One region of the Roseateles sp. GW823-FHT07B05 genome, then DNA from elsewhere that is predicted to be linked to it. Evidence: predicted binding sites of a transcription regulator. Region 1 holds the regulator's gene; the other holds the start of a gene.

Region 1 (11,680 bases):
CGGAGCCAGGCGTGCCGCGCCGTCAGGCTGGCAAAGGCACCGACGCGAGCGCCCGGATGCAGCTGGATGCTGTTGGGCGTTTTCGTCCCCCCTCGCCTGAGTCTGGCCGCTGTGGGATGGCCGACCGGCCATGCATCGCGGAACCTCGCTCACACCGGCTTGGTGCGCCGGTGCCGAACCATCCTAATCGCGCCACCGCTGGACCGGCAAGCACGGCCGCGGGGGCGAAAACGCAACGCCGCGGGCGGATGTCGAGTGGTAGGCCGTGCAGGACTTGAACCTGCGACCAAAGGATTCCGGTTTGCGCCCATTTCTGAGCTCCCTGGACTATGCCTTCGCCATGGGCCAGCAAGGCCGGTAGGCGGGCGCCGTCTAGTCTCTACACCTTCCCCTCGCGGGGCTTGGCTCGGCGTTGCCTTGTGCCTTGCGGCCGTCAGGTTTCGCCGAATTTGACGCCATTCACGCGGGCGCTTTCGCCGCCCGGTGCACAACTTTCGCTATGAGTCCTCTGCTCTGACCAACTGAGCTAACGGCCCACTGAACAATTTCTTCCATGCCGGAAGAAGGCCGCGATTCTAGTCAGCGTTGGCTCAACGCTGAGACAGCGCCTGGCCGACCATGCGCGACGTGATGTCGACGATCTGGATCATGCGGTCGTAGGCCATGCGCGTGGGGCCGATGACGCCCAGCGTGCCGACCACCTGGCCGTCCACCTCGTACGGGGCCGACACGATGGACAGCTCCTCATAAGGCACGACCTGGCTCTCGCCGCCGATGTAGATGCGCACGCCCTCGGCGCGGCTGGAGGTGTCCAGCAGGCGCATCAGCTGCGTCTTCTGCTCGAACAGGTCGAACAGCCGGCGCAGCGACCCCATGTCGTGGCTGAAGTCCTGCACGGTCAGCAGGTTGCGTTCGCCGGACACGACGACCTGCTCGTCCTGCTGTTCCATCGCCTCGGTGCCGACTTGCACGGCGGCGCTCATCAGCCCGGCGATCTCACCGCGCAGCGCGTCCACCTCGTTGCGCAGCCGTTCGCGCACGGCCTCCAGCGTGAGGCCCGCGTAGCCGGCGTTCAGCCGGTTGCTGGCCTCGGCCAGCTCGGGCTGGGTCAAGTCTTGCGCGGTGAAGATGACGCGGTTCTGCACGTCGCCGTCGGGCGAGACGAGGATGACCAGCACGCGCCGCTCGCCCAGGCGCAGGAACTCGATGTGGTGGAACACGCTGGGCTTCTTCGGCGACGTGACGACGCCGACGAAGCTGGACAGGTTGGACAGCATCTGCGCCGCGCTGGCGATGACGCGCTGCGGCTGGTCGGGCTGCAGCTGCGCCTCCAGCTCCAGCCGGCCGGGCTGGGCCGTCAGCATGGTGTCGACGAACAGGCGGTAGCCGCGCGGCGTCGGGATGCGGCCAGCGCTGGTGTGCGGGCTGGCGATGAGGCCCAGGTCTTCCAGGTCGGCCATCACGTTGCGGATGGTCGCGGGGCTGAGCTCCAGACCGGAGGCCTTGGACAGCGTGCGCGAGCCAACGGGCTGGCCGTCCGCGATGTAGCGTTCGACCAGGGTCTTCAGCAGGGATTTGGAGCGCTCGTCGAGCATCTCTCCATTGTAGGAAGCTCCCGCGCACTGCCTTGGCGGGCAAAACCCCTGTGGTGTAATTTGCCGCATGGCCGAGCGCTTCAGACATGTCGCCATCGTGGGCAAGCATCAGGCGCCGGGCATCAAGCCGGTGCTGGAGGAGATTGCCCAGTTTTTGTGCACCCACGGCGTCGATGTCTCACTGGAAGCGGAGACCGCGCAGAACACCGGCATGACAGGTTACGACGCGCTGTCGCACGACGAGATGGGCCGCGTCTGCGACCTGGCCGTCGTCGTCGGCGGTGACGGCACGATGCTGGGCTTCGCCCGCGAGATGGCCCGCCACGGCGTGCCGCTGCTGGGTATCAACCAGGGGCGCCTGGGCTTCATCACCGACATCCCGATCGAGCGCTGGCGCGAGTCGCTGGCGCCGGTGCTGGCGGGCGACTACGAGGTCGAGTCGCGCGCGATGCTGGAAGGCGGCGTGCTGCGCGACGGCGAGTCCATCTTCTCGGGGCTGGCGCTGAACGACGTCGTCGTCAGCCGCGGCGGCACGTCGGGCATGGTGGAGCTGAAGGTGTCGGTGGGCGAGCAGTTCGTCGCCAACATGCGTGCGGACGGCCTCATCGTCGCGTCGCCCACCGGCTCCACGGCCTACGCGCTGTCGGCCGGCGGGCCCATCATGCACCCCAGCATCGCCGGCTGGCTGCTGGCGCCCATCGCGCCGCACACGCTGTCCAACCGCCCCATCGTGCTGCCCGACAGCGGCGAGGTGCGGCTGGAGATCGTGGCCGGCCGTGACGCGTCGGTGAACTTCGACATGCAGAGCCTGGCCAGCCTGCTGCACGGCGACACCATCACGGTACGCCGCAGCCAGTACCAGGTCCGCTTCCTGCACCCCCAGGGCTGGAGCTATTACGCCACGCTGCGTCGCAAGCTCCGCTGGTATCTCTAGCTCTCACTCACCATGCTGCGGCATCTCAGCCTCAAGGATTTCGTCATCGTCCCGACGCTGGAGCTCGATTTCGAGCCCGGCTTTGCCGTGCTGACCGGCGAGACCGGCGCGGGCAAGTCCATCCTCATCGACGCGCTGCAGCTGGCCCTGGGTGGCCGGGGTGACGCGGGCGTCGTGCGCGAGGGCGCGGCCAAGGCCGAGATCACGGCCGAGTTCGACACGCCGGCGCATCTGCGCGGCTGGCTGGACGAGGCCGGCTTCGACGTCGACGACCACCTGCTGCTGCGCCGCGTCATCGACGCGGCGGGCAAGAGCCGCGCATGGATCAACGGCGGCAGCGCCACGCTCACCCAGCTGCGCGAACTGGCCGACCACCTGCTGGACATCCACGGCCAGCACGCCTGGCAAGGCCTGACCCGCCCGGCCGCCGTGCGCGAGCTGCTGGACGGCTTCGCCGGGCTGGACACGGCGCCACTGGCGCGCGCCCATGCCGCGTGGAAGCAGGCGCTGGAGGCGCTGCAGAAGGCGCAGGGCCTGCAGGCCGACGCCCAGCGCGAACGCGAGCGGCTGGCCTGGCAGATCGCCGAGCTGGACCGCCTGGCGCCCGCCGACGGCGAGTGGGACGAGCTGAACGCCGAGCACGGCCGGCTGTCGCACGGCCAGTCGCTGATCGACGCGGCCAAGTCGGCGCTGGACGCGCTGGACGACGCCGAGCCCAGCGCCCAGTCGCTGGCCGCCGGGGCGCTGGACCAGCTGGAGCGCGTGCTGGACCACGACGCCCGCCTGCTGCCCGCCGTGCAGGCGCTGCGCGACGTGCAGGCGCAGCTGGCCGACGCCAGCCACACGCTGGCCGGCTACCTGCACAAGACCGACCTGGACCCCGAGCGGCTGGCCGAGCTGGACGAGCGCGTGTCGGCGTGGATGACGCTGGCCCGCCGCTACCGCCGCCTGCCCGAGGAGCTGCCCGCGCTGCTGGCACAGTGGCGTGCCGAGCTGGCCGCACTGGACGCTGCCAGCGACCCCGCGCAGCTGGAAGCCGCGCTGGCCGCCGCGCGCCGGGCCTTCGACGCCGAAGCCGCCGCCGCCAGCCGCGCGCGCAAGCAGGCCGCACCGCAGCTGGCCGCGGCCGTCACGGCGGCGATGCAGCAGCTGGGCATGGCCGGCGGCCAGTTCGACATCGCGCTGCCGCCCACCGACGGGCCGCAGAGCTGGGGCGCCGAGTCCGCCGAGTTCCTCGTCGCCGGCCATGCCGGCAGCACGCCGCGGCCGCTGGGCAAGGTGGCGTCGGGCGGGGAGCTGTCGCGCATCGCGCTGGCCATCGCCGTGACGACCAGCCAGGCCGACACCGGCCACGCACCGGGCACGCTGATCTTCGACGAGATCGACGTGGGCATCGGCGGCGCCGTGGCCGAGACCGTGGGCCGGCTCATGAAGCAGCTGGGGCACGCGGCCGACGGGCAGCGCCAGGTGCTGGCCGTCACGCACCTGCCGCAGGTGGCCGCCTGCGCGGACCGTCATCTGGTGGTCGCCAAGAGCCTGCAGGATGGCGCCACCGCCAGCCGCGTGGCGCCGGTATCCGGCGAGGCGCGCGTGGCCGAGATCGCGCGCATGCTGGGCGGCGAGCGGCTGTCGTCCACCAGCCTCGCCCATGCGCAGGAGATGCTGGCGGCCTCCACCATCACGACCAAGGCGAAGAAGGCCCGATCATGAGCCTGGAACAAGAGCTGCAGGGCGACGTCGTGCTGCTGACCGGCATGTCCGGCGGCGGCAAGTCGGTGGCCATGCATGCGCTGGAGGACGCCGGCTATTTCTGCGTCGACAACCTGCCGGCCGAGCTGCTGCTGGACTTCCTGAACCTGGAGCAGCAGCGCGGCGAGCGCCGTGTCGCCATCGCGGTGGACGTGCGCTCGGTCGGCTCGCTGCCGCTGATGCTGCCGCTGCTCAAGCAGCTGCGTGCCAGCGGCGTGCGGGTGCGCTCCATCTTCCTGGACGCCAGCAACGAGGCGCTGATGCGCCGCTTCTCCGAGACGCGCCGCCCGCACCCGCTGCGCCACCAGGGCCGCGACACCGGCTTCGGCGGGCTGGACAGCAACGCCGAGGAGGACAAGCACCGACTGCTGCTGGACGCGATCAAGCTGGAACGCGAGCTGCTGGGCGGGCTGAAGGCCGAGTCCACCGTCATCGACACCAGCCAGCTGCGGCCGGCGCAGCTGCGCGCGTGGCTGGGTGACCTGGTGGGCCCCGAGGCCAGCAACCAGCTGACGCTGGTGTTCGAGAGCTTCGCGTTCAAGCACGGCGTGCCCAGCGACGCGGACTTCGTCTTCGACGTGCGCGTGCTGCCCAACCCCTATTACGACCGCGAGCTGCGCCCGCTGACCGGGCGCGATGCGCCGGTGGCCGCCTACCTGGCCGCGCAGCCGGAGGTGGGGCTGATGATGGGCCAGATCGCCGGATTCCTGTCGCGCTGGCTGCCCAACTTCGCGGCCGACCAGCGCAGCTACCTGACCGTGGCCATCGGCTGCACGGGCGGGCAGCACCGCTCGGTGTATCTCGTCGAGATGCTGGCGCGGCAGTTCGGCCACCACGGCCACGTGCTCAAGCGCCACCGCGAGCTGGACGCCAAGTGATGTGAGCCGCCGCGCGCGGCGGGCCGGCCCGGACGGGCGCGCCCACAATTTCAGAACAATCGTTCTAGACATCGAGTTCTAGAACGGTTATTCTGAATTCATGACGCCCCCCACCCCCACCCGCCCGACGGCGGCCGAGCTGGACCTGCTGCAGGTGCTGTGGCGCCTGGGCCCGGCCGACGCCAAGGCCGTGCACGAGGCCCTGCTGCCCGACCGGCCCGACGCCACCTACGCCACCGTGCTGCGCCAGCTACAGGTCATGCACGGCAAGGGCCTGCTGACGCGCGACGAGAGCCTGCGCCCGCAGCGCTACGCGCCCGTGCAGGCGCAGGACAAGCTGCAGCAGTCGCTGGTGAAGGACTTCATCGCCAAGGCGTTCGCCGGCTCGGGCAAGGCCCTGGTGCTAGCCGCCTTGAAGAACCATGTGAGTGCCAAGGAGCGCGCGGAGATCCGCCAGCTGCTGGCAAGGAACGGAGATCAGCCTTGAATCTGGACATCGCCATGAATGCCTGGGGCTGGGCCCTGTTGAACTTCATCTGGCAAGGCGCCATCGTGGGCGGCGTGGCCGCGCTGCTGCTGGCGCTGCTGCGCGGCGCGTCGGCGCGCTGGCGCTACGGCGTCTGCGCCGCCGCGCTGGGCCTGTGCCTGGGGCTGCCGCTGGCGCAGTGCCTGGACCTCGCGCCCGCCGAGGTCGAGTTCGTCGGCCAGCTGCCGCCGCTGGCAGAGCAGATGCCGGCCCTGGTCGGCGCCTGGGCGCTGGGCACCGCGCTGATGCTGGCGCGGCTGGCGCTGGGCCTGGCCTGGGTGGCGCGCGCGCGCCGGCGCAGCACGCCGGCCCCGGCCGAGTGGCAGGCGCGGCTGGATGCGCTCGCCCGCCGCCTGGGCCTGCGCCGCCCCGTGCCGCTGCGCCTGCTGCCCGGCCTGGCCGGCCCCATTGCGCTGGGCATGCTGCGGCCCTGCGTGCTGCTGCCCGCCGCGCTGCTGAGCCGCCTGCCGGTGGACCTGCTCGAAGCGCTGCTGGCCCACGAGCTGGCGCATGTGCGGCGCTGGGACTACGTGGCCAACCTGCTGCAGAGCGTCGTCGAGGCGCTGCTGTTCTTCCACCCGGTGGTGTGGTGGCTGTCGGCCCGCCTGCGCGCCGAGCGCGAGCTGGTGGCCGACGAGATCTCGGCCGAGCTGCTGGGTGACTCCCGCCGCATGGCGCTCGCGCTGCACGCGCTCAGCGAGGTGCCGCAGGGCCACATGCCGAACGTCGCGCTGGCCGCGCAAGGCGGCGACCTGCTGCGCCGCATCGAGCGCCTGCTGGCGCCACGCCCGCAGGCCACCGGCTGGAAGCTGGCGCTGCCGGCGCTGCTGATCGCGGCAACGAGCTTCGTCGTGCAGGCCCGCGGCCGCGACACGCCCGAGCCGCCCCCCGCCGCCACAGCCACCGAGGCCAGGAGCGCGCCGCAGCCCGCCCCGCAGCTGCGCCTGCCGGTGAACGCCAAGCATGTCGTCGTCATCGACGACGCCACGGGCAAGGTGCTGATGTCGCGCGACGCCGATGCCGTCGTGCCCATCGCGTCGCTGACCAAGCTGCTGACGGCCATGGTGGTGCTGGACGCGAAGCTGGACCCGAACGAGAAGCTGCGCATCACCAACGACGACGTCGACACGCTCAAGCACAGCAAGTCGCGCGTGCGCGTCGGCACGCAGATGACGCGGCTGGCCGCGCTGGAGATGGCGCTGATGGAGTCGGAGAACCGCGCCGCCGCCGCGCTGGCCCGCACCTTCCCCGGCGGCGAGACCGGCTTCGTCAAGGCGATGCAGGCCAAGATCCGCGCGCTGGGCCTGAGCCGCACGGCCATCGCCGAGCCCACGGGGCTGTCGCCGGCCAACACGTCCACGGCCACCGAGATGGCGGCCATCACCGCAGCCGCCGCGCGCTACGGCGAGATCGAGCGCATCACCAGCGTGAAGAAGGCCAAGGTGCCGGTGGACGGACGGCCGCGCGAGATCCGCAACACCAACCGGCTGGTGGGCACCAAGGGCTGGAACATCCGCGTCTCCAAGACCGGCTACACGGAGGAAGCCGGCCGTTGCCTGGCGATGCGCATCCTCGACGGCAAGCGGCCCGTCACCGTCGTGCTGCTGGACGCCGACGGCTCGGCCCAGCGGCTGCGCGACGCGGCGCTGATCCGCAAGTCGCTGGCCAAGCAGGCCTTGTGATGCGCCGGCGCGAACTGCTCGCGGCGGGCTCCGCCTCCTGCGCCCTGCCCGCCGCCGCGCTGGACTTCGCCGCGCCGCGCGCGCCGGCGGCCATGCGCGTCAGCACCGACCGCATCATCGACATCGCCGTCGGCATCCGCCCGTTCCGCGCCCAGGGGCCGCGCATCGAGGCGCAGCGATTGCACGGCAAGACCGTGGTGCATCACTACGGCCACGGCGGCAGCGGCTGGTCGCTGAGCTGGGGCTCGGCGCAGCGCGCACTGGCGCTGATCCAGGCCCACGCGAAACCGGGCACGCGCATCGCCGTCATCGGCGCCGGCGCCATCGGGCTGACGACCGCGCGCACCGCGCAGCTGGCCGGCTTCAAGGTGCGGCTCTACGCCCGGGACCGGCCGCCGCGCGTGCACTCGTCGGCCGCCACGGGGCTGTGGACGCCCGAGTCGCGCATTGCCACCAGCGCGCACGCCACCGAGGCCTGGCGCGCCGACTGGGAGGCGATGGCGCGGGCGTCGTTCAAGATGCACCAGAGCTATCTCGGCCTGCCGTCCGGGCCGGTCGAATGGCATGACGGCTACGTCGTCTCCGACGACGGCTTCGAGCAGCCGCTGCCCGGCCACGTCGGCGAGCCCGACTACCCCGACCTCTACCCCCGCGTGGCCGACCTGCGTCCGCAGGGCAAGGCCTTGCAGCCGGGCGAGCACCCGTTCCGCGACGTGCAGGCACGCCGTTTCACGCAGCTGGTCTTCAACATCCCGGCCTACCAGCGCCTGCTGCTGGACGACTTCGCGCGTGACGGCGGCGAGCTGGTGCAGCGCGAGTTCCGCACGCCGCGCGATCTGGCCCGGCTGCCGGAGGCGCTGGTCGCCAACTGCACCGGCGACGGCGCCCGCACGCTGCTGGGCGACGCCAGCCTCACGCCGGTGCGCGGGCAGACCGCCCGGCTCGTCCCGCAGCCCGAGGTGGACTACGCGGTCATCTACCGCGGCCACAACGTCGTCGCGCTGCCGCGCCGCGACGGTCTGCTCGTTGCCGCGATGGGCGAGCACGACTTCGGAAACGCCGACCTGCGACCCGACCGCGAGCACTCCGAGGACGCCGTGCGGCGCCTCGCGGCGCTGTTCGGCTAGAAGGTTTCCCAGTCGCTGTCGCTGGACGCCGGGGCCGGTGCGACCGGCCTGGGGACAGGCACTGCTGCGACCGGCACTGCTGCCGGCCTGGCGGCCGCGGCTTTCACGGCGGGCTTGTGCATGGCCGGCCTGGGCGTCGCCGCCGGCCGGGGCGCCGGCTTGGGCGCGGCGCGCGTGGCCACGGCCTGGCCCGCATCGACGCGGAAGGCCGCCACCGCCTCGTTCAGCTTGGTGGTCTGCATGCGCATGCTCTCGGCCGCGGCGGCCGTCTGCTCCACCAGCGCGGCGTTCTGCTGGGTGGCCTGGTCCAGCTGGCTGACGGCGGCGTTGATCTGCCCCACGCCCTCGCTCTGCTCGCGGCTGGACACGGTGATCTCGGCGACGAGGTCGGTCACGCGCCGCACCTCGTTGACCATCTGGCCGATAGTCTCGCGCGCCGTCAGCACCTGCGCGCTGCCGCTCTCGACCTTCGCAACGCTGTCGCCGATGAGGCTCTTGATCTCCTTGGCCGCCTCGGCGCTGCGCTGGGCCAGCAGCCGCACCTCGCCGGCCACGACCGCGAAGCCGCGCCCCTGCTCGCCAGCCCGCGCCGCCTCGACGGCCGCATTCAGCGCCAGGATGTTGGTCTGGAACGCGATGCCGTCGATGGTGCCGATGATGTCGCCGATCTTGCGGCTGGCGGCCGAGATGCCGTCCATCGTCGACACCACCTCGCCCACCGCCGTGCCGCCCTGCTGCGCCACCTCGGACGCGCGGTTGGCGAGCTGGTCGGCCTGGCGCGCGTTGTCGGCATTGGCCTTGATCTGCGCGGCCATCTGCTCGACGGATGCGGCCGTCTCCTCCAGGCTGGAGGCCTGGCTCTCGGTGCGCGCCGACAGGTCGGCGTTGCCCTGCGCGATCTCGGCCGCGGCGACGTTGATCTGCTCGCAGCCCTGACGCACGCCGGACACCATGCGTGCCAGGTTCTGTGTCATGTCGTCCAGCATCGACAGCAGCTGGCCCAGCTCGTCGCGGCTGCTGCTGTGCACGCGCTGCGTCAGGTCGCCGCCGGCCACGGCCCGGACGGCCTCCGAGGCGCGCTGCACCGGCACGGTGATGGAGCGCGTGATGACCAGCGCCGCGAACGCACCGATCAGCAGCGCGACGACGGAGACGATGGCGAAGACCCACAGCACGCGCACATACGCCGCGGCGGCGGACTCGGTCGTCCCGGCCGCCAGCTTCTCGTTGTAGATCCACCACTCGTTGATGGTCTCGCGCACCGGCGTGAAGGCGGCGCGGGCGGGGCCGAAGGTGAGGTCGCGCGCGGCGGTGGCCTGGGTGGGGTCGGCCGCACCGTCTTCCGACGCCTTCAGCACCTTGTCCTGCGCGGCCAGGTAGCCCTTCAGGCCTTCGCTCACCTTGCCCAGCAGCGCGCGGTCCTGGTCGTCCGTGACGAGAGGCTCGTAGTCCTTGAGCCGCTGCTGCAGATCGCTTCGCGCCTTGGCGATGCGCGCCGACAGCGACTTCTTCTCCTTGTCGTCGTCGGTCAGGATGTGCTGCTGCTCCAGCCGCCGCGCATCCGACAGCGCGCCATCGATCTGGTGGATGGCGCGCAGCGACGGCAGGATGTTCTGGGGGTAGTACTCGGCGTAATAGTTGATGGACTTGGCCTGTAGCGCGCCGATGCCGGCCATCACCAGCAGCAAGGCCAGCAGCACCGCGAAGGCCAGGCCCAGCCGGGTTCCGACACGCAGGTTCTTCAAGGCGTCCAAGGCTGTCTCCTGTAGTTGTTCAGAAGACTTTGCCCCTTTCGCAAGGGGGAGGCAATGCGGGGGGGCGGCCTGTCCGCCCGCTGTCAGGTTTGCGCCGAATCCGACTCGCTGAGCAGCAGCGCCAGCAGCACCGCCGTGCCCACCGGCATGAAGATGACGATGGCGACGAACCACGGCGCGAACGCCCGGCCGGTGCGCTTGACCAGCTGCATCATGAAGACGCAGTGCATGGCGCCAGCCACCAGCATCCCCAGGCCCATGATGGCGATCCTGGCCGCCGGCGGGTCGGGCTCGTTGGCGCCGCTGATGAGCTGCCACAGGCACGCGCCGGCCACCAGCAGCGTGATCAGTGCGTACTCGACGCCGCTCTTGATGTCAGGTCTCATGGTCAGCTTTCCTCGATCAGCTTCTTCAGCGGCGCCGGCAGCGCGTAGTCCGCGATTCTCTCGCGCGCAACCCAGGTGCCGCCAGGCGTCGGCCCCTCGGGCCCCTCGGGCGCCTCGGCGCGCAGCGTGTGCAGCACCCAGTCGAAATGCGTCAGCGCATGCTGGATGCGCGGCAGCGTCGCCGGCTCGCTGCCAGGCAACGCCGCACGGGCGCTGGCCTCGTCGTCGAACATGGGCAGCGTCCACAGCCCCGCCCACACGCCGGTGGCCGGCCGCTGCTGCAGCAAGACCTGGCCCTGCTTCTCCACCCACAGCCACCAGTTCTCGCGCCGCCCGCGCTTGAGCTTCTTCGTCTTGACGGGGTAGCGCGTCGGGTCGCCCTGCTGCTGGCCGCGGCACAGCGGCTGCACGGGGCAGATCAGGCAGTCGGGCGAGCGTGCGCCGCAGACGGTCGCGCCCAGGTCCATCAGGCCCTGCGTGTAGCGGTCCACGTCGTGCTCGGGCAGCAGCGCGGTGGCGTGGTCCCACAGCTTCTTCTCGGCCGCGCTGCTGGCCAGGTCGCCGTCGAACGCCAGCACGCGGGACAGTACCCGCTTCACGTTGCCGTCCAGGATGGCGACGCGCTCACCAAAGCAGAACGCCGCGATGGCCGCCGCCGTCGAGCGGCCGATGCCCGGCAGCGTCTGCAGACCCGCGGCACTGCCCGGGAACGCGCCGCCATGCAGCTCGGCCACGGCCTTGGCACAGGCATGCAGGTTGCGCGCGCGGCTGTAGTAGCCCAGGCCGGCCCACTGCGCCAGCACCTCGTCCAGCGTCGCGGCTGCCAGGTCCGTCGCGCGGGGCCAGCGCGCGAGGAAGCGCTCGTAGTAGCCCAGCACCGTCGTCACCTGCGTCTGCTGCAGCATGACCTCGGACAGCCACACGCGGTAAGGATCGCGCGTGTTCTGCCAGGGCAGCGTGTGCCGGCCGTGACGCTTCTGCCAGGCGACGACGGTCTGGCCGAAATCCTCGATCAACGCTTCTGGCATGACGGGCAGAAAAAGGTGGAA
Region 2 (11,680 bases), on a different contig from region 1:
GTGCCGGGTCTGAGCGGGGCGCGACAGTTGGACGACGCTGGCGCTGGTGATCGACCGCCACAGCCGCGAGTTGCTGGGCTGGCATCTGTCGCGCAGCGGCCGATCCAAGACGGCCGAGTCGGCACTGGAGCAGGCGCTGATCGCGCGGTTCGGCACGCTGGGCCGCGTGCCGGCGCCGTTCCTGCTGCGCTCGGACAACGGCCTGGTCTTCACCAGCCGCAGCTTCACGGCGCTCGTCAGGAGCTACGGGCTGCAGCAGGAGTTCATCACGCCGCACAGCCCCGAGCAGAACGGGCTGGTCGAGCGGGTCATTCGTACGCTCAAGGAGCAGTGCGTGCATCGCCACCGCTTCGAGTCCTTGCAGCACGCCAGCCGCCTGATCGGCGACTGGATCCACTTCTACAACCATCGGCGCCCGCACCAGGCGCTGAACATGAAGCCCCCCGCTGAGGCATTTGCATTAGCGGCCTGACCTGTGCAGGTTCTGCTGGGTCAATACAGCAGAGCAGCAACGGCAACTGCCGGCCCTCGATGGTCAGGAGTTTGCTTCCGACCCCACCTTCAACCTGGCCGCGGGTTTGCGGAGCGGGCACGCCGAAGTTGGCGCAGCCGACGGTCTTGCAGTGATTGACCTGAATTCCGGCCGATTCAGGTGGGACCCGGGGGTGGCGTGGAGAAGCAGACAAAAGATGAGCCCCTGCTGGGAGGGGCTCATCCTAGGACTTCAACACTTAAGTTGAACGCCTCGCCCGCGAGGGGCCTTTTTGCTGGGGCGGCGCCGGTCAGGCGGCTTCCGTCAGCGCCTTCTTCATCTTCTTCATCGCCGCCACCTCGATCTGGCGGATGCGCTCGGCCGATACACCGTACTCGGCGGCCAGCTCGTGCAGCGTCATGCCGCCGGACGTGTCGTCGTTCACCTTCAGCCAGCGCTCCTCGACGATGCGGCGGCTGCGCGGGTCCAGCACATCCAGTGCGCGATGCAGGCCATCGCCGGCCAGGGCGTCGCGCGAGCGGGACTCGATGACGTGCGTCGGCTCGTGCGTCTCGTCGGCCAGGTAGGCGATGGGCGCGAAGGCCTCGCCTTCGTCGTCGGTCTGCGGCTCCAGCGCCACGTCGCCGCCCGACATCCGGGTCTCCATCTCCAGCACTTCCTCGCGCTTCACGTTCAGCGTGCTGGCCACGTGGGCGACCTCGGCCTCCGTCAGCGTGTTGCGGTGCGTCTGGCCGTCGGCCTGGTCGGCCTTCAGCTGATGCTTCATCGAGCGCAGGTTGAAGAACAGCTTGCGCTGGGCCTTGGTCGTCGCGACCTTGACCATGCGCCAGTTCTTCAGGATGTACTCGTGGATCTCGGCCTTGATCCAGTGCATCGCGTAGCTCACCAGGCGCACGCCCTGGTCGGGGTCGAAGCGCTTGACGGCCTTCATCAGGCCCACGTTGCCTTCCTGGATCAGGTCACCCTGGGGCAGGCCGTAGCCGACGTACTGGCGCGAGATGGACACCACCAGGCGCAGGTGCGACAGCACCAGGCGGCCGGCAGCCTCCACGTCGCCCTTGTCGCGCAGGCTGCGTGCGGCGGAGGATTCCTCCTCGGCCGTCAGCAGCGGCAGGCGGTTGACGGCGGAGATGTACGCGTCCAGATTGCCCAGCGAGGGCACCATGGCCCAGGGACTGCGAACGGCAATGGCGGAAGAAGCAGACATCGTCTTGATCCTTACTGAACCGCCACGAGATGCAGCGGTGAGATGGATATTAGCACTCTGCTTTGTTGAGTGCTAAGGATCGGATGGCTGTTCCTGGAATGCAGTGTTGCTGAGGCTTGAACAGTGGGCGGCCGCTAACTTGGCGCGGCCGCGGTTCAGTCGACCAGGCCGAAATCGGGGCTTTTGATCATCGCCTCGATGTCCAGCAGGATCAGCATGCGTTCGCCGAGCTTGCCCAGGCCGGTGATGAAGCGGGAGTCCATCGCCGCGGGCACTTCGGGGCGGGGCTTGATCTCGTCGTCGCTCAGTTCCAGCACGTCGGACACCGAGTCCACGACGACGCCGACGATCCGGCCGGCCACGTTCAGCACGATGACGACCGTGAAGGCGTTGTACTCGCCGGCCTGGCCCAGGCGGATGCGCAGGTCCAGGATGGGCACGATGACGCCGCGCAGATTGACGACGCCCTTGACGAAGGACGGCGCGTTGGCGACCCGGGTGGGGGCCTCGTAGGAGCGGATTTCCTGCACACGCAGGATGTCCAGGCCGTATTCCTCCTCGCCGATGCGGAAGGTCAGGAACTGGCGGCCATCGGTGCGGGCCAGGGCCTGCACGGCCTGGGCACCGGAAGTAGCAGGAACGAGGTCGGTGGAGCTCATCGGTACGGTGCGGGGTGGATCTCAGCCGCTCATTCTGCCCGCTCCGGCTGGGCGGGCGATGCCAACAATTCGTCAACCAGCGCCAGCAGTTCGCGCACATCCAGCGGCTTGGTCAGGTAGTGGCGGGCGCCGGCCTGGCGGGCCAGCTCGATCTGCTCGGGCTGGGCGTTGGCCGACACGACGATGACCGGCAGCGCCGCGGCGCCCGGCGCCTGCAGCTGGCGCAGCAGCGCCAGGCCGTCGCCGTCGGGCAGCTGCCAGTCCAGCAGCAGCAGCGCCGGCGGGCGCTCGCGCAGCGCGCGCAGGCCGGCCTCCACGGTGGAGGCGACCTCCAGCTCCAGCCCCGGGCGCTGCTCCAGGATGCCGCGCATGACGTCGGCGTTCAGCGGGTTGTCTTCCACGTACAGCAGCCGCCGGTGCGGGCCGGCCTGCGGCTGGGCCGGCCCCTGCGGGCCGGACTCGGCCGTGGCCGGCGCGGCTGCGGCGGCGGGCAGGCGCAGCACGAAGCAGGCACCCGGGCCTTCGACGGCCTCGGCGCGCAGGCTGCCGCCCATCATTTCGGCCAGGCGCTGGCTGATGACCAGGCCGATGCCCGTGCCCGGCAGCCCGCTGCGTTCGCGCCCCAGGCGGTTGAACGGCTGGAAGAGGGCGGCGCGCTGCTCGTCGGTCAGCCCGAGGCCGGTGTCGCGTACGGCCACCTCCACCCAGCCGGGCTCGGGGCAGCGGGCCTCGACGGCGACGCTGCCGCCGGGTTGGTTGTACTTGACGGCGTTGCTGAGCAGGTTGGTCAGCACCTGCGTGACGCGGGTGGCGTCGCCCATCAGCCGCAGCGCGTCTGGGGCCAGGCGCTGGCTGATGGCCAGGCCGCGCTCGGCGGCGCTCTGCTGCACCAGCGCCAGTGCGCGTGCGAGCAGCGGCGGCAGCGCCAGCGGCGCCAGCTCCAGTCGCAGCGAGCCGGCCTCGATGCGCGACAGGTCCAGCGTGTCGTTGATCATCTCCAGCAGATGCCAGCCGGCCTGCGCGATCTGCTGTGCGCGGGTGCGCTGCGCTGGGGGCAGCGGCTCGCCGGCGTCCATCTGCATCAGCTGCGTGAAGCCGAGGATGGCGTTCATCGGCGTGCGCAGCTCGTGGCTCATGCGCGACAGGAACTCGTTCTTGGCCTGGTTGGCCGCCTCGGCGGCCTCGCGGGCGCGGCCCAGCTCCTCGATGCGCAGCTGGTCGGTGATGTCTTCCACGATGCCCACCAGCCGGTGCGGCCGCCCGTCGTTGCCGCGCAGCAGGCTGACCAGCACGCGCGCATGCACGTGGCTGCCGTCGGGCCGCACATAGCGCTTCAGGCGCCGGTAGAACGGCAGCTCGCCGCGCATCAGCCGGCGGCCCAGGCGGATGTCCTCACGGCGGTCGTCGGGATGGGTCACGTCGACGGAGCGCTGGCCGATCAACTGCTCGACCGGGCGGCCCACCAGGCCGCAGAAGTAGGCGTTGACCTCCTGGAAGCCGCCGTTCAGGTCGGTGAAGGCGATGCCGATGGGGGCCGTCTCGAAGATGCTGCGAAAGCGCTGTTCGGTCTGCATCAGCGCGTGCTCGCCCTCGGCGCGGCTGGCGATCTCGCGCTGCAGCGCCGCGGTGCGCTCGCGCACGAGCGCCTCCACGTGCTGCGTGCGGCCCGACATCAGCAGCAGCAGCGCGCCCACCATGGCCGTGGCCAGCAGCCCCACCAGCGCGAACGCCCAGCTGCGCCCCGGCGCGGGCGAGCGGCCCGGCAGGTCGTAGATGCGCACCTCCCACGCGCGGCCGCCGAAGCTCAGTGGCAGCTTCACCAGCGGCAGCGCCGACTCGGCGCCGCGCTCCACCGCCTCGCAGCCGCGCCGGCCGGCCAGGCGCGGGAACGCCACGCCGGGTTGCAGGTCCACGAGGCAGGCGCCCAGGTACTCCGGCCAGTCCGCGGACAGCCGCGACAGCAGCACGTCCGGGCGCAGCGTGGCGAACACGTGGCCGCTGACGCCGGCGGAGCCGCGCTGCAGCGGCTGGTAGATGACGATGCCCACGCCCTCGTTGTCCTGCGACAGCTGGAAGCCGGCCGACGCGACCGCACGGCCCGTGGCGGCCGCCTGCTCCGTGGCGGCTCTTGCCACCGGCACGCTGCGCACGTTGACGCCCAGCGCACCGGCGTTGCGTGACAGCGGCTCGATGAGGCGGATGGCCAGCACGTCCTCGTCGAGCGAGGTGTGCACGTCGCCGGCGCGCGCGCGGTCGCGCACCTGGAAGCCGCCGGGGAAGCGGTCCGCGGCGGCGGCGGCATGGAACTGCTCCACGTCGGCGCGCGGCACCCGCAACGCCAGGCCCAGCGCGATCAGCGGGCTGTCCTCGGTGAGGAAGCCGCGCGTGGCCTGCTCGAACTCGTCGCGCGTGGGCAGCGGCTTCACCTTGACGAGGCCGTGCACGCCCTCCAGCGCCAGCAGCGGCTCGCGCAGCCGCCCGGCCAGCGCCTGCGCCGCATTGGCGGCCTCGCGCGTGAAGTCGGCGCGGTTGCGCTGGCGGTCCCATTCCATCGTGGCGGCCACGCCCAGCCCCACCAGCAGCGTCGTCAGCAGCATGGGCAGGCCCACGCTGAGGCGCCGCGGCACCCAGGCCCGGCGCGGCTGGCCGATCAGCGCCAGCGTGATGGGCGCGGCGATCAGCACGCCCATCAGGTCGCCGGTCCACCAGATCGTCCACACCAGCCCCATCTGCGCCGTGGTGATGACGCCCGCGACCTTCAGCGCCAGCGTCGCGCAGCAGGGGCTGACGACGCCCGCCAGCGCCGCCGCCGCCAGGTAGCCGGCCACCTCGCGCGGCGACGCCAGCAGCAGCGGCTGGCCGCACCAGCGCCGCATCAGCAGCGTGCCGGCGGCAGCCTGCGCGGCCGCGCCGCAACCGATGGCCAGCGCGAGCGGCAGCGCCTGGCTGCCCAGCATCGTCGCCTGCACGACGAACGAGCCCAGCGCGACGGCCGGCAGGTAGCGCAGCCCCAGTACCAGCAGCACGGCCAGCCCCCAGCCGGCCGCCGGGTAGATGGGCGCCAGCTGGTAGGGCGGCAGCACCATCAGCAGGCCCAGCCGGCCCAGCAGGTAGTAGACGGCCGTGATGCCCGCGGTCAGCGCCAGGTAGCGGCCGAGGGCACGGGCGCCTGGCCGGTTCATTCCGCCTGCGCCTCCCGCAGCGTCTGCACCACCGGCCGCTGCAGCACGCCGCGCAGGCTCCACCAGCCGGCGCTCCAGGCCAGCAGCGCGCCGGCCGCGGCGCTCGCCAGCGGCACCCAGGGCTTGAGCTGCCAGTCGAACTCGAACACGAAGCGCGCCAGCAGCGCCGCCAGCACCAGCGCCACCGCGCCGGCCAGGAAGCCGGCCAGCGCGCCCACGCCCAGCAGTTCGGCGCGCTGCACCTGCGCCAGCAGCGACGACGGCGCGCCCAAGGCCCGCATCAGCCCGAACTCGCGCGTGCGCGCCTCGCGCGTACTGCCCACCGCGGCCAGCAGCACCACGAGGCCCGTCGCCAGCGTGAAGCCGAACAGGAACTGCACCGCCTGGATGACCTGGTCCAGCACACCCTGCACCTGGTTGAGCTGGGCGGACACATCGATGACGGTGAGGTTGGGGAACTTGCGCGCCAGCTCGCGGTCCAGCTTCGCCGCCGCGGGCGTGCGGTAGGCGGCGATCTGCGTGGCCGGCAGGTCGGGCAGCTCGGCCGCCTCGAACAGCACGAAGAAGTTCACGCGCATGGACGACCAGTCCACCTTGCGCAGGCTGGTCACGCGGCCCTGCACCGGCTGGCCGGCGATGTCGAACGCCATCTGGTCGCCCAGCTTCAGGTTCAGCGTCTTGGCCAGGCCTTCCTCCACGCTCAGGCCCAGCTCGCCAGGGGCGGCCGAGCCCCAGCGGCCACCGACGATCTGGTTGTGGTCAGGCAGCTCGGCCGTGTGGCTGAGGTTGAACTCGCGCTCGGCCAGGCGCTGGGCGCGGTCGTCGGTGAAGCGCCTGGCCTGCACGGCCTCGCCGTTCAGCGTGGTCAGCCGGCCGCGGATCATGGGATACCAGTCGTACTTCTGCACGCCGGCGCCGGTCAGCATCTGGCGGAAGTCGGCGCCCTGGTCGGGCTGGATGTTGATGACGAAGCGGTCCGGTGCGGCCGCCGGCGTGGCGGCACGCCAGGAGTCGATCAGGTCCGTGCGCAGCAGCACCAGCAGCACCAGCGCCAGCAGGCCGACGGCCAGCGACGACACCTGCATGACGGCGAAGCCCGGCCGCGCCGCCACCTGGCGCGTGGCCAGCAGCAGCCAGCGCGGCACACCGGCGCCGCTGACGTTGGCGGGCACCACGCGGCGCAGCAGCTTCACGGCAGCCCAAGCCAGCAGCGCGAACAGCAGCACCGCGCCCGCGAAGCCGGCGGCCGCGATGGCGCCCAGCGTCAGGTCGCCCGCCAGCACGACGAGGATGGCCGCGAGGCCCGCCACGCCCGCACCCAGCACCAGCAGCGAGCTGGCCTTGGGCGCGCCCAGGTCGCGGCGGATGACGCGCAGCGGCGGCACGGCCGCCAGCTGCAGCACCGGCGGCAGGCCGAAGCCCATCAGCAGCGACAGCCCCAGGCCCAGGCCCAGCAGTGCCGGCCAGACGCTGGGCGCCGGCAGCGCCACGTCGATCAACCCGGCCAGCAGCGACACGAACACCTGGTGCAGCCCCAGGCCCAGCAGCACGCCGACGACGCTGGCGGCCAGCCCGGCTAGCAGGAACTCCAGCCCGTAGGCCCAGGCGATGCGCCGCTGCGGCTGGCCCAGCACGCGCAACATCGCGCAGGCGTCCAGGTGGCGGGCCGCGAAGTCGCGCGCGGCAAGCGCCACGGCCACGGCGGCGAGCAGCGCCGACAGCATCGCCACGAGCCGCAGGAAGCGCGCCGCCCGGTCCAGCGTCTGGCGCATCTCGGGCCTGCCGGACTCCAGCGACTCCAGCCGCAGGCCGCGCAGCTTCTGTGCTTCGATGAGCTTCTCGGACCCGGCCACGAAGCGCTTCACGGCGTCGGCCGTCGCGCCCGGCGCTGGCACCAGCGCGAGCCGGTAGGTGATGCGGCTGGCCGGCTGCACGAGGTGCGTGGCGGCCAGGTCGGCCTCCGCCAGCATCACGCGCGGTGCGAAGTTGATGAAGCCGGCGCCGCGGTCCGGTTCGGTCTCGATGAGGCCGGCCAACTGCAGGCGGCTGTCGCCCAGCAGCAGCCAGTCGCCCAGCTTCAGGCCCAGGCCGTCGGCCACCGCCGGGTCGGCCCAGACGGTGCCGGCCGCCGGTGCAAGGCCCTGGCCCGGCAGGCCCTCGCGCAGCGCGATGCGGCCGCGCAGCGGGTAGCCGCTGCTGACGGCCTTCACCGCCACCAGCCGGCTTTCGCCGCCCTGGGCCTCGTCGGCGCGCGCCATGCTCGGGAAGGCCGCCGTGCGCACCGTGGTGAGCTTCAGCTCGGCCGCCAGGTCGACGATGGCCTGCGGCGTCGGCTGGTCGCTCGCGACGACGGCGTCGCCGCCCAGCAGCTGCGCGGCGTCCCGGCGCAGGCCCTGGTCCAGCCGGTCCGACAGGAAGGCCACCGCGCACAGCGCCGCCACCGCCAGCGCGACGGCCAGCATCAGCAGCCGCAGTTCGCCGGCGCGCCAGTCCCGCAGCAGTTGTCGCCAGGCGACGGCCAGTGTGGCGGGAGGACGTGGGGCGGGTACGGCAGCGGACGTCATGCGGGCGACTGTAGCCGCGCGGGTACCGCCTGACGGTCGTCAGCGGCTCGTGTCGATGGCCGCCAGTGTGGCGTTGGCCGCATCGCGCCACGCGGGTTCGCTGGCGTTGGCTCGCTGCAGGCCCCGCCTGGCCGCGGCCAGCGCGCCGGCGCGGTCGCCCGCGTCCAGCCGCAGCCGCGCGAGGTTGATCCAGGCGACGGCGCTGTCGTGCTGCGTCGCCACGGCCTCGAAGGCGGCGCGTGCGCCGGCCGCATCCCCGGCGGCGGCCCGCGTGTTGCCCAGGCCGATGCCGGCCAGCAGGTTGGCCGGCCAGCGTGCCAGCAGGGCCTGGTAGGCCAGCGCGGCGCGGGCCGGCGGTGCGGCGCGCTCGAAGCCGACGGTGGCGTCCAGCGCATCGGCTTCCAGCGCGGTGGCCGGCAGCTGGTCGGGCGGCAGCACGGCGATGGCCCAGTGCCCGCCGCGCGCCCAGGTGTATTCGAAAGTGCGCAGCGGCAGCACGGCGCGCGCGGTCGTGCCGCTGCGCAGGATGAGCTCGCGCGCGGCCAGGTCGTAGCCCACCACCACGGCGTAGTGCCAGCGCGGGATCAGGTCCAGCCCCAGGTTCTGCAGCACGACGACCGGGTGGCCGGCCGCCACCTCGCGCAGCAGCGAGGGCAGGTCGCGCGGCAGTTTCGTGGCGACGGCGCCCTGGCGCCGCGCGCCTCCCAGCATCTCCAGCTGCAGCGTGCCGGCGCGGGATGGCAGGAAGACGGCGTCGGCCAGCCGGTCCGGGTCGGTGGCCAGGCCGGCGTGAGCCAGCGCGGTGGCCAGCGCGGCCGGGCCGCAGTGGTCCCGCGTCTGCGGGAAGAACGGCACCTCCGTGCGCTCCACGCGCGGGGGCAGGTCTTGCGGCGGGCCGGCCAGCAGCGCGGCCGTCTGCGGCGGCGTGAAGAAGCTGGCGCAGCCGCTCAGCAGCAGCGCGGCCAGCGCCGCCGCGGTTCGGGCGATCAACGCACCGAGCGCGTGAAGGGGAACACCTTGGTCAGGCCCAGGATGTCGGTCACCAGCAGGATGATGAACACCGTGAACAGCACGCCGACGACATCGGCGGCGCCGGCGGGGTCGCGGTCGATCTGCGTGACCATCTGCTGCGCCTCGGCGTCCGTCAGCGCGTCCACGCGGGCGCGCATCTCGTCGGCCGACACGCCGCGGGCCTGCAGCATGGCGGCCAGGTCGGCGCGGTCCAGCGCGGCATGCAGGCGGGCGTGCGCCTCGGAGCGCGTGGCGGCCTGATGGGCGGCCGCAGCCTGCTCGGTGCTGATCAGCGCCGTCGGCGCGGCCTGGGCCATGCCGCTGAAGACGATGGACGAGATGAGCAGCGAGGCGAGGGCGCGGCGGGCGGTGTTCTTGTTCATGGGGGGAGCTCCTGCTTGGGGAGGCGGTTGTGGGTGGCCGGCATGCTAGGGCCTGGACCGGCAGCGGCCCCATGGCCGGGTGCAACAAGTCGTTCTCGCGGCCTTGTCCTACAGCGCGGCCATGCCCGCGGCATCACGTAAACTCCCGGCCCGATGCGGGTGTAGTTCAATGGTAGAACTTCAGCTTCCCAAGCTGACTACGTGGGTTCGATTCCCATCACCCGCTCCACAGTTTCGTAAGTCATTGATTTGACTTGGGCGGTCTCCACAATCCGCCCCGTGCTCGCAGGCCAACTACCAAGGGGTAGTTCCATGGCCGCCAGCCTCAACCTCAAGCGCCGCGCCAGCGGCATTTTTTTCGTTCGTTATCGCGTGCCCGCGCGCCTGCGTGGCTTCTTCGGCCAGGCCGAGATCCTCCACAGCACCGGCGTCACGGACTTGCGCCTGGCCAAGATCGTGGCCGCCGAGCTGACCGCGCGGTGGCATGCACAGCTGCTGACCCTAGACCGCATGGACCCCGCCAAGATCATTGCCGGCTCACTCGAGCTCCTCGGCAATGGGCTGATGCCGCTGGACGCTGCCTGCGGCCTACTCGGTACGGATCGTCGCCTCCTCACGCCAGAGCTCATCAAGCGCCACAGGAAGCTCTACGTCGAAGCCCGGGACTGGGACGGCGGGGTCCTTGAGGACATCGAGCAGCTGTGGCATGGCCGCGATGAGAGCGGCTTGGTGCAAGTCGATGTTTCGGAACATGAACTTCAGTGGCACTGCGTCGCCAAGCGGGAGTCGCGGGAACTGGCGATCCGGATCGACGAGGAGGCGCTTGCCTTAGCCTCATCCACGCCGCCCGTCCAGGTCTGCATGTTCATGTACCCGCCAGTCCGTAACTTCGGCTTCGTGGTGCCTTTGCCCGGGAGGTCATTACAGGCCGCGGACCTTCTCGTCCGCCGGATGGATGTCGAGGTCGTTCGGCTTGCCTTCGAGGCGCTGGTACGGCCGCAGATGGTGGCGCCTGTCGCACCACTTCAAGCCTCGGCGCCCGTCCACGAATCTCCAGTGACCCCTTCCAGCACTGGCCACGCGGCAGCCTAGTACTCCACGATGAAGTTGTCGGAGATGGTAGGCGTCTTCCTCGCGCGCAAGTCGGGCGGCTGGAGGCCCGATACCTCGCGCGAGAACTCGGTCCGGGCCGCGGTTTTCGTCGAACTCGCCGACGATCCGATGCTTGACGAGATTGATCGCGACCTGATGTGGAAGGTCGCGGAGCAACTGGCCCGGGTACCGCACGGCCGCGATAAGGTGCGTAGGCGCTATTCTGTTGCCGGCCGGCGCTATTCGTATCGTTCGTATTCGTGCGCTTCGTTCCCCAGCAGCCGCAGCAGGCGTGGGTGGACGAAGAGCTTTTCTTTGCCCAGTGTTTTTTCTTCCAGCACACCCAGTTCGGCCAGTGCATGCAGGTAGCGCGATGCCGCCTGACGCTGGGCGATGCCACGGTCTACCAAGTTGGCGATGCGGCAGTAAGGTTGCTCGAAAATCACATCCACCAGTTCCCGGCTGTACAGCTTGGGCAGGCGCTCGCGTACATGCTGGGCGGTGTGGTCGGCCAGTTGCTTGATGGCCAGAATCTTGGCGGTGGTCCACTGCGCGGTTTCTTCCACGCCCTGCAGCATGAACAACACCCACGGCTCCCATGCGCTGGTCTGGGTCACCTCACGCAGCAACCGGTAGTAGTCGGCCTTGCGGCGCAGGATGGCGCGGCTCAGGTAGAGGATTGGCAGGTCGAGTAGGCCTTCCTGCACCAAGAACAACAGGTTCAGTACCCGGCCGGTACGACCATTGCCGTCCACAAAGGGGTGAATGGCTTCGAACTGGTAGTGAGCCGCTGCCATGCGCACCAGCGGGTCGATGTCATGAGCGTTGTGAAGAAAGGCTTCCCAGTTGGCCAGCAGTTCGCGCAGCAGGGCCTCGCCTTGGGGCGGGGTGTAGACCACCTCACCGGTGCGGTCGTTGACCAATTGCGTGCCCGGTGTGTGCCGTACATCCAAGTCCACCGCTTTGATTTGCCGGCACACCTCCACCGCCGTGGCCGTGGACAAGGGACGCTGGGTCAGCGAGGTCGCACCCCAGTACAGGGCGCCCCGGTATCGCAAGGCTTCCTTGGTGGCAGGGTCAGCCTGTTGT

What was found. Region 1 encodes HrcA, which represses chaperone genes, less so after heat shock. Its sites were predicted from a motif close to TTAGCACTCNNNNNNNNNGAGTGCTAA; they were not measured.
Region 2: a site for HrcA is predicted at 1,750-1,776, ahead of rpoH (RNA polymerase sigma factor RpoH). Genes of this name have one in related genera too.

Annotation. Positions count from the first base shown of each region.
Region 1 covers NZ_JBXAGX010000006.1:63,487-75,166, forward strand. Annotated here, with positions in the region: gene hrcA (heat-inducible transcriptional repressor HrcA) at 591-1,595, opposite strand; gene AC1Q7O_RS14645 (NAD kinase) at 1,663-2,529, shown strand; gene recN (DNA repair protein RecN) at 2,542-4,239, shown strand; gene rapZ (RNase adapter RapZ) at 4,236-5,156, shown strand; gene AC1Q7O_RS14660 (BlaI/MecI/CopY family transcriptional regulator) at 5,257-5,643, shown strand; gene AC1Q7O_RS14665 (M56 family metallopeptidase) at 5,640-7,364, shown strand; gene AC1Q7O_RS14670 (FAD-dependent oxidoreductase) at 7,364-8,491, shown strand; gene AC1Q7O_RS14675 (methyl-accepting chemotaxis protein) at 8,488-10,245, opposite strand; gene AC1Q7O_RS14680 (hypothetical protein) at 10,329-10,631, opposite strand; gene mutY (A/G-specific adenine glycosylase) at 10,634-11,659, opposite strand; gene mutM (bifunctional DNA-formamidopyrimidine glycosylase/DNA-(apurinic or apyrimidinic site) lyase) at 11,644-11,680, opposite strand, start outside.
Region 2 covers NZ_JBXAGX010000010.1:115,908-127,587, reverse strand. Annotated here, with positions in the region: gene AC1Q7O_RS20285 (hypothetical protein) at 1-13, shown strand, start outside; partial or broken gene AC1Q7O_RS20280 (transposase) at 32-472, shown strand; gene rpoH (RNA polymerase sigma factor RpoH) at 783-1,700, opposite strand; gene AC1Q7O_RS20270 (chemotaxis protein CheW) at 1,856-2,359, opposite strand; gene AC1Q7O_RS20265 (CHASE domain-containing protein) at 2,389-5,541, opposite strand; gene AC1Q7O_RS20260 (ABC transporter permease) at 5,538-8,105, opposite strand; gene AC1Q7O_RS20255 (PA2778 family cysteine peptidase) at 8,145-9,095, opposite strand; gene AC1Q7O_RS20250 (PA2779 family protein) at 9,092-9,499, opposite strand; tRNA gene AC1Q7O_RS20245 (tRNA-Gly) at 9,655-9,728, shown strand; gene AC1Q7O_RS20240 (DUF6538 domain-containing protein) at 9,812-10,591, shown strand; gene fic (protein adenylyltransferase Fic) at 10,831-11,680, opposite strand, start outside.